2 regions of the Parashewanella tropica genome follow, and region 1 is predicted to be linked to the other one. Evidence: riboswitches for the same ligand, from Rfam matches in the RefSeq annotation. Region 1 holds a riboswitch; the other holds the start of a gene.
What was found. A riboswitch is a leader RNA that binds a small molecule or an ion and turns the genes downstream of it on or off. The one in region 1 is predicted to bind thiamine pyrophosphate.

Region 1 (4,440 bases):
TTCAATGGCATTCACATAGTTTTGGTGGCTTTGAACTTCAACACCTTTTTCTAATGATGCAGCATACTCTCGTACATCTTGAGTAATTTTCATTGAGCAAAATTTAGGACCACACATTGAACAGAAATGAGCCACTTTTGCCGATTCTTGTGGCAGTGTTTCATCGTGATATGCCTTGGCTGTATCAGGATCTAGACCAAGGTTAATTTGATCTTCCCAACGGAATTCAAAACGTGCTTTAGACAGAGCATTATCACGGATCTGCGCAGTTGGGTGCCCTTTTGCAACGTCAGCCGCATGTGCCGCGATCTTGTAGGCAATCATGCCTTGCTTTACGTCTTCTTTGTTCGGTAAGCCTAAGTGTTCTTTTGGCGTGACATAGCAAAGAATTGCCACACCGTACCAACCGATTTGCGCTCCCCCCATTGCGGATGTAAAGTGATCATAACCCGGTGCAATATCTGTTACTTGACAACCAAGGGTATAGAAAGGCGCTTCATCACAGTGTTTAAGCTGCTTTTCCATGTTCTCTTTGATCTTGTGCATTGGCACATGACCAGGACCTTCGATGAATACTTGCACGTCATATTCCCATGCAATCTTGGTCAATTCACCTTGGGTTTCTAACTCAGCAAACTGAGCTTCATCATTGGCATCAGCAATCGACCCCGGACGCATACCATCACCAATTGAAAGCGACACGTCATATTCAGCACAAATTTCACAGATCTCACGCCAATGAGTATATAAGAAACTTTCTTTATGATGACTCAAGCACCATTTCGCCATGATAGAACCACCACGAGAAACAATGCCTGTTACTCGTTTAGCCGTCATAGGTACATAGCGCAGTAATACACCTGCGTGAATCGTGAAGTAATCGACACCTTGCTCAGCTTGTTCAATCAGCGTATCGCGGAACACTTCCCAAGTAAGGTCTTCAGCAACCCCATTTACTTTTTCAAGCGCTTGGTAAATCGGTACTGTACCTACAGGCACTGGACAGTTACGAACCAGCCATTCACGAGTTTCATGAATATAACGACCTGTAGACAGATCCATCAGAGTATCGGCCCCCCACTTTACTGACCAAATCATCTTCTCAACTTCTTCTTCAATTGAAGAAGTTACCGCCGAATTACCAATGTTTGAGTTCACTTTCACCAAGAAGTTACGACCCATGATCATAGGTTCAGCTTCTGGGTGGTTAATGTTTGATGGAATGACGGCACGGCCACGTGCAACTTCTGAACGAACAAACTCTGGAGTAATTGGCTCCATGATTGCACCAAAGCTTTCGCCTTTATCACGTTTACCTAGCTCAGTTTTTGCTAATTCTGCACGTCCCATGTTTTCGCGTATGGCAACGTATTCCATTTCAGGCGTGATAATGCCTTGGCGAGCGTAGTGCATTTGGGTAACACACTTACCTTTCTTCGCTTTACGCGGAGTTGGTAAATCTTCAAAACGTATGTGGTCCAAGCCATCATCAGCAAGTCGCTGCTGAGTGTATTCGGAAGATACTTTTGGTAATAACTCGGTATCTTCACGTTCTTCAATCCAGCCTTTTCTTACTTGCTTTAGCCCTTTATGAACGTTGATTTCATAATCAAAGTCTGAATATGGACCAGTACAATCGTAAACATCAATCGGAGGATTTGGCTCAGTGATAGGGTCATCTTTAGTGCCGCCTAAAACTGTATCGGTTTGGTAAATTCGACGCATCCCTACCTGAATGTCAGGACGGCTACCTTCTACATAGATTTTTTCAGAGTTGGGAAATTGCTCTGGTCTTAAGTTGTTGATGTACTGCTCTGCGTATTCGCGGCGTTCACGACGGGTTTGCGGTTGTTTGTTACTGTTTTCAAAATGACCTTCTGAATGAAGGCTTTCGTTTCGAGTGTTGGTGCTCATAAGCAATCTCACAATAGTTGTAATTCTTTGAGTTTGCTTGTCTGGTGTCCAATGAGGTCTGATATATTGACTGGAAAAGTGAATAGTAAAGAATACACTCCTATTGAGAGTGTGTGTTAATCCTTTAATTCAATTTTTCTTGTTTCCTTCGTAGGTCTTAACCCAATCAGGTTCAACGGATCCCGCTTTTTTATTCCAATATGGAAAGTGCGATCTCAGCCATTTAGGCACTCCGACAAGTGTTTACCAATATCAATTGGTAGTGGCTCAAAAGCCTGAAGGCTTCAGAAGTTTGAGCGCAATTAGTATATTCACAATTTAAATTCATTAGCAACAACAATTGAAGATGAAAACGTGAGTCTCTGCAAAATTTTCATGCAGCCTTTCTCAAATGATGTTTTTAATACTCTACTTTGTGAACTTTTATTCATTTAACTTTAGAAATTTTAAACACATTATATGATACAAAAGATGTAATGCATTAAGCCCTTACCGCTTAAAAGGGATGAAAATGGCTTCCTCTGAGGTACAAGCTCAAGTAGCACCGACAAAATATCTATTTAGACTGGGTAACGCTTTTACTACTCCGGCGTTATCAATGTTTTCATTTATTGAAGAAACGGATACTTGTTGTGTTTCATTTACTACAGAGTCTGGTAACGAAGTCGTATTTACAGTACTCATTGATAAAAGCGATCCTAATCATCAACCGTATTTAGCTAAATTTTTTGCTGTTGCAGACGTTTCAGAAATTCCACATGTGTTATCTCGTAAACCAACATTTATTGTAACCTCTTCAATCTCTTCTTTTAATCGAACTATAGTTGAACCAAAACCTGATGATAAATTTAGATACATAGTACGAGCACACTTTCGTCCTTCACTTCCTATTAGCGATGAAGAAACCTCGCAAATCTGCTCCATATTTCACCAGTTACCACAGCAACAACGAGCCACTTTAGAACTGAGCTCTCTAGTCAAAGATGGAAAATGGGATTTGATACAAACTCAAATTGAAAGAGGTGTTGATTTAAATTATCCCGTAAGAAGTTCAAAAGATTTTATTGCCAGCATGATTGAGCAGTATCCTAATAGCCAGAAAGTGCTGTACCTTATGCTTCAGAATGGCATGAACCCATTTTTCATAAATGAGAATGGTACTTCCATATTTCATTACGTTATAAATAGAGATCATGCAGGATTATTATCAACTCTACTTGGCTTTAATGAAGAATTTAATGGGCTAAACCTACAAGCAGAGAGACTAATTGCCCTCCAAAGTCACTCTAGCGCAGAACCACGAGGAACTCCTTTGACCATTGCAATGCGAAAAGGACTCATAAGTACGGTAGGTGCAATTCTCAGCTGCTGTCCTCAAACCCTCAGCGTGTATAAAAATTGGGAGGAAATTACCAGAGCATTACCGTTTTGGTTTTTTGGAGATAAAAAAAATAGGCTTGCAACAGTAGTGCGCCCTTATTGGCAACACTTTCAAATACCAAGATTGGTGCCGAAGCGCATAACACATGTCAATTCTTCACAAGTGCTATATACAGCGAGGGTTTGCGTTCTCCCAAACGAAGAATTATATACACCAGATGGTGAGAGTGATGAAGAGACATATGTTTGCATAAAAAATAATTATGATACAAGAAGTGTCATATCAAAGCATGAGGACATTACAAAAGGAGATGAAACATAAATACCCATAGAGAGCGAATATGACCTCTAAGCCAACCATAATCGATAGCTTTGCGGTAATGCGCCTGTCCAACGCTTAAAAGAGCGACGGAAGTTACTACTATCTTGATAATCCATTTTTTTAGCTACATCATTGGGTTCAAGTTTCGACAATGCGATTAAGGCATTAATCAATTGAGCTTCATCCTGCAACACTTGATAACTTGTTTGACACTCTTTCAACCTTCTTTTTAAAGAGGCAGGACTTAAATTTAACTGCTTAGCCATTTCATCAAGGCTGATTTTTTTACTTTTTAAGCGCTTACGAATAAATCCTTCTAGCCCAATTCGATAAGGTTGAAGCTTTAAGCTCTTATAAGTACCTCGATGGATGAGCCTCTTTGATGAATAATGGTTAGCCTGTGATTGAAGTGGCTGAATCTCTGTTTTACAAATTGACATTCGACAAACAGGCGCTGAAAACTCAAGATTTTGTCCAAAATATTTATGATAATAAGCCAATTGTTGTGGCTGTGCATAAGGGAAGCTATATTGTGCGATAAGTTGTTTCTTGGTCATTTGCTTATAAACCGATTGCAAATTAGCAAACAGGTTTTCATACAAAAAAACTTGATGTTGATGCCCACCATTATCAAGACTGAATATTATATGCCAGTAATCTTCTGTCTCTAAAAATGATAATTGCAGCCAAGGATGAGTAAGCCACTTAAATTGATGCCAAAAAGAAAATGCCTGAGTTGCATCATTTGCCGAAATGAGCCCAGAAGCGAGTTCTTGAGATTGTTCTGCTAACCAAAATTGCCCGAGTAGGAAAGGTAAATCATC
Region 2 (4,440 bases), 700 kb from region 1:
ATCGCCGTAAGTAGCACGTAATAAACCTAAGCTTGCATAAACCTCTAGGTTATCCGTTGCTTGCCATTTAGCATCAACCTCTAGACCATAGTTGCTTGAGTTACCCGCATTCTCTGTATAAAGGATAAAGCGATCTGGACGGTCAGGATCTTGTTGTGATGCAGAAACTTGCTGATCTTGTCTATCCATGTAGAACAACGCAACATTAGTGCTTAGAGAATTATCCAACCAACGAGATTTGAAACCTAGCTCGTAGTTATATAGCACTTCAGTGTCGAACTGCTTTTTATCTTCAAAGCCTTTTGGCAAGCTCATATTAAAGCCACCAGCTTTATAGCCACGAGCAATTCGAATGTAAGTGCTGTGTTGCTTAGAAAGCGTTTTGCTTAGTGAGATATGGCCACCCCACATATTTTCAGATGGTGAGAAAGCCTCTTTTTTACTGTCTGTGTAGTCGCTATTACGACGCTCAAAACGAAGGCCATTGGATAAGCTATAGCCATTACCCAAATCAGTATCTAATTGACCGAAAACAGCATAGTTTGTCGCTTCATAATCTGAATCGATGCCACCACGGTCACCGTTATAAACATCGAATTGACTGTTGTCTTCTTTGAGGTTCATGGCGTAAACACCCACCAACCAATCAGTCGAGCCAGCGAAGATACGTCCCGATTCTTTTGGAGTTAAACGGAACTCTTGTGACAGAGTTTTACGATTGCCGGTTTTGCTCCAAATCGCATTGTATTCACATGGCTTATCACCACATTTACGGCTTTCCCAGTATTTAGGGTTTGCCCAATCACTGTCATAAGCGTGTAGATGTTTACTCTCTGAAAAAGAGGTAATTGACGTAATGTTAAAGTCATCAGCACCAGTATGGCTTATTTTAAGGCTTGAACCTGTGGTGCGTTGGCTGTCTTTACCCGGTTTGTCACTTAAGGTTTTAAAGCCGTTGTTATTTAATGTCCAAGCGTCATAACCATTGTCGAAATTGGCATGTAAAACGGTTAAGTCAGCAGTCGTGCCATCGTTGATTAACCAACGTAGTTTCATTCTGCCAGAGAATTCATCACGCTTGTTGGTATCGTCACGGTTTAAGAAGGTGTTTTTTCTAAAACCGTTTTGATTATGTTGCTGAATAGAAACACGATAAAGCACTGAATCAGAAATAGGGCCAGAGCTAAAACCACTGAAAGTACGTAAATCGTCATTACCTACTGATACTTCAGCACCGTGTTCAAAAACATCGCTAGGGTCATTACTTTTTAGGTAAATAAGACCAGCAAGTGCATTTGCACCGTAGCGAGTACCTTGAGGGCCACGAAGTACTTCAACTTGCTGTAGGTCGTACATGCTAGAAACCATGCCTAAACCAGATAAGTCGATATCATCAATGACATAACCTACTGATGAGTTCGGAGCACCTTTATAATCTTCTTGCTCACCAACACCACGAATTTGGAAGTAACGTGGGCGAGAAGTCGCACCAGACCAGTTAAAATTGGCGATAGAATTCAGTACGTCTTCAAAGTGCTGATCGCCTTCATCTTCTAATTGTTTAGCATCAATGATGGTTGCACTAGCTGGTAAGGTAAGTAAGTCGTGTTGGCGGAAATCAGCGGTTACTTTGATAACTTCGATATCGTCATTCTGCTTGGTTTCAGCAATAGCTTGTCCACAAACAGCTGCAGAAATGATCAGTGCAAGTGGAGATAATTTTTGTTTTAAAGCTTGGTTTAACATGGGACCTCAAAATAATCTGAGATCCGGCATTCGGTAAGCGCTATGAAAGTGCGAATAAAATGTTCACGACAGAATGTCATGACATTTTTTCATGGCATTAAAAAGCCATTTAGCCCATTCCTACGCCGGTATAAGCCGGATCAGGTTCTAAGGGTTTGATCTCAGTTCACAGACTTTTATCTGCAAACACCCCTCGGCGGCGGCAATTATATAGGAAATTAAAATAAAAAATGAGACAAATGTTGCGAAAATATGAATTAAAATAGCTTTATTGGTTTAATTGTGAGCAATTGTACGGTTTTGGTTGAAATGAGTGATGTCTAGAAGGGAAAGCGGCTTTCAGGTATCAACCGAAAACCGCTCAATAAGATTAAATGATAGCTGGGATACCTTTAATCATGCCAACTGCAAGCATAGCTGCAAGGCAAATCACAAAAGCTAGAGTTGGAATAACAACACGGTCGGCAAATGAAAGTTGTTTTGGTCTTTCTTTATCACCAATCAATCCATTGTTATCTAAAAGCATGGTTAGTGCCCATGCTAACACTGGGTTAGCAACAAACGCCGCAAAAATACAAATGCCAGCAGCTTGACTGCTGACGCTGTCTTTAACCATTTGCAAGCCAGCTTCAAGTAGTGGTAAGAATACACCAACAAGTAAAGCAATTGACATTACTGGTCGCCAAACCGCAACATCCATAGGATAGCCAAGTATCGCGACTACAATACAAAGCAAGCCAAGTAAGATTGCTCCAGCTGGAATAGGGCGTTTGGCAATCGCAGCAGGGATCATATAAGTTCCCCAAGACGAAGTGATGTTACCACCACCAACAGCTGTACCAACAATCTGACGAAGAGAACAAGTGGTCATGGTATCGTCAACGTCCATGAGCACTTTATCTGTACCTTTAGGGTAGTTCAGCTCTTGGAAAATACGGTGCCCCAAAAAGTCAGGCGACCACATGGCTACAGCTAAAATCGCAAATGGTAAAGAAGCAATAAAGTGTTCAACATTAGGTAAGCCTAGCTGCCAACCTGTTTCAGTTGAGCCCCACCAATAAACAGGGTTTAAGTTTGGAAGACCTGGAGCGGTTACAAATTGTAAATCTAACCCTGCACCTAAACCAAAAGCAACGATAATTGCCGTAATTGAGCAAAGAGGAATCGCTAACCAACGCTTTTCAATTTTTGCTAGGAAGGCATAAAGCACCACGTTGATAAGTAAGATAACAAACGCAACATATGATAATGAATAGTCGAGAGCATGTTTAGCTTGAAGCCCAGCAGACCAGTCAAATAATGAAGTGATTTGACCTTTGGCTCCCATAAACCCTAAATAAACGAGTAAACCACCGGCAACACCACTACTGGTGAGGTTTACGAGTCGGGAACCTCCTTTTAGCCAACTGAGGATCAAACCAAATACACCAATAAGAATGGCGAGAGCAAGAGGGTGAGCACCAGCAAGAGCAATTGTGCCAATAAGAGGGATCATTGGGCCATGATTGCCGCCAAGGTTAGCTCTAGGGTTGATAAAGCCAGAACTTAGTACGCAAAATAGTAACGCTGGAATCAACATTTCGACGCGCATTACTTGAATCGCGAAATCTGCACCTAAATTAACATGAGGCCATTTCTCCGTTAAACCCGCTGCCCAAGCCGCCATTACAGCAGAATACATTACGGTAATACCGATAGTACCCGCTATGGCTGGTACAAGATCTTCCCATTCAAATCGAAAGTCACGCCCGGGTAAATTAAGCCCCCAACGGCGTGGCTTCATAATTTGAAGCTCGTGTTCTAAATAGTCGCTTCTGGATTCGAATTCAGAAGCAGGTCGATGCAGTTCTTGATAGCTTGCATTGTCCAAGTTTTGATCATTCATTTTATTTTCTGACATAAATAGTATCGCTCCCAGATGGTCAAACTGAGACAGTCTCTTGAAGAGAGTTTAAATCTAAATTGGTATTACCAATTTACCTATTGGGGATAGTAACAGAAGATGTGGTGCGGCATCAGTACTGAAATCACAGCTTAAAAGATTGAATGGAAAAAATTGAGATCTTGGTAACAAAATCGAGAGCTTAATTGATAGTTCTAAATAAGTTGAGTGCTGGATGTGAAATTACAGTTTTGTTATTGGAAAGAAAAAAGCGACTTCATTGAAGTCGCTTTTGAATATTCGTTAAATATTAGAATTTAACTTCAGTTTCTACAAACCATTCACGTCCGCGAGCGTTGAATAGCGAACGCTCATAGTGTGGCCAGCTTGATAATGTTGGGTCAAAGTTAGGACCTTTATCAAATAGGTTCAAGATACCTGCTTTGATTTGAACATCGTCAGAAACGTTGTAAATCGAAGTGAAGTTCCACTTAACGTATGAAGCTACTTCATTAGCCTTTTCATCAAAGTTCTTAGAGTTAGCTTTTACTGACTTATAGCTTGCACCATGGTGTCTTGCAGTGTAGAACATACCAAGAGTTGTTGTGAAATCTTGATAATTCCAAGCTGTAACGAAGCTACCTTTTAGTCGAGCAATACCGCCGTCATCGATGTCATCATCAACAGGAGAAGCTGCATCAATTTGGCTTTCTGATTTAAGCAAGTAGGTCGCTTTAGTTTTGAAAGAAAGCTCACCTAGAGCGTCCATTTCATAAGTGTAACCACCTTCTAAATCAATACCGCTTACCTTT

Region 2: another riboswitch for thiamine pyrophosphate. It lies ahead of E2H97_RS06665 (TonB-dependent receptor); the one in region 1 lies ahead of thiC (phosphomethylpyrimidine synthase ThiC).

What each region holds. Positions count from the first base shown of each region.
Region 1 is NZ_CP037951.1:2,265,352-2,269,791, forward strand. Features, by position in the region: gene thiC (phosphomethylpyrimidine synthase ThiC) at 1-1,914, opposite strand, end outside; TPP riboswitch at 2,041-2,159, opposite strand; gene E2H97_RS09985 (ankyrin repeat domain-containing protein) at 2,426-3,616, shown strand; gene E2H97_RS09990 (AraC family transcriptional regulator ligand-binding domain-containing protein) at 3,643-4,440, opposite strand, start outside.
Region 2 is NZ_CP037951.1:1,563,660-1,568,099, forward strand. Features, by position in the region: gene E2H97_RS06665 (TonB-dependent receptor) at 1-1,746, opposite strand, end outside; TPP riboswitch at 1,846-1,950, opposite strand; gene E2H97_RS06670 (DUF3360 family protein) at 2,117-3,646, opposite strand; gene E2H97_RS06675 (TonB-dependent receptor plug domain-containing protein) at 3,939-4,440, opposite strand, start outside.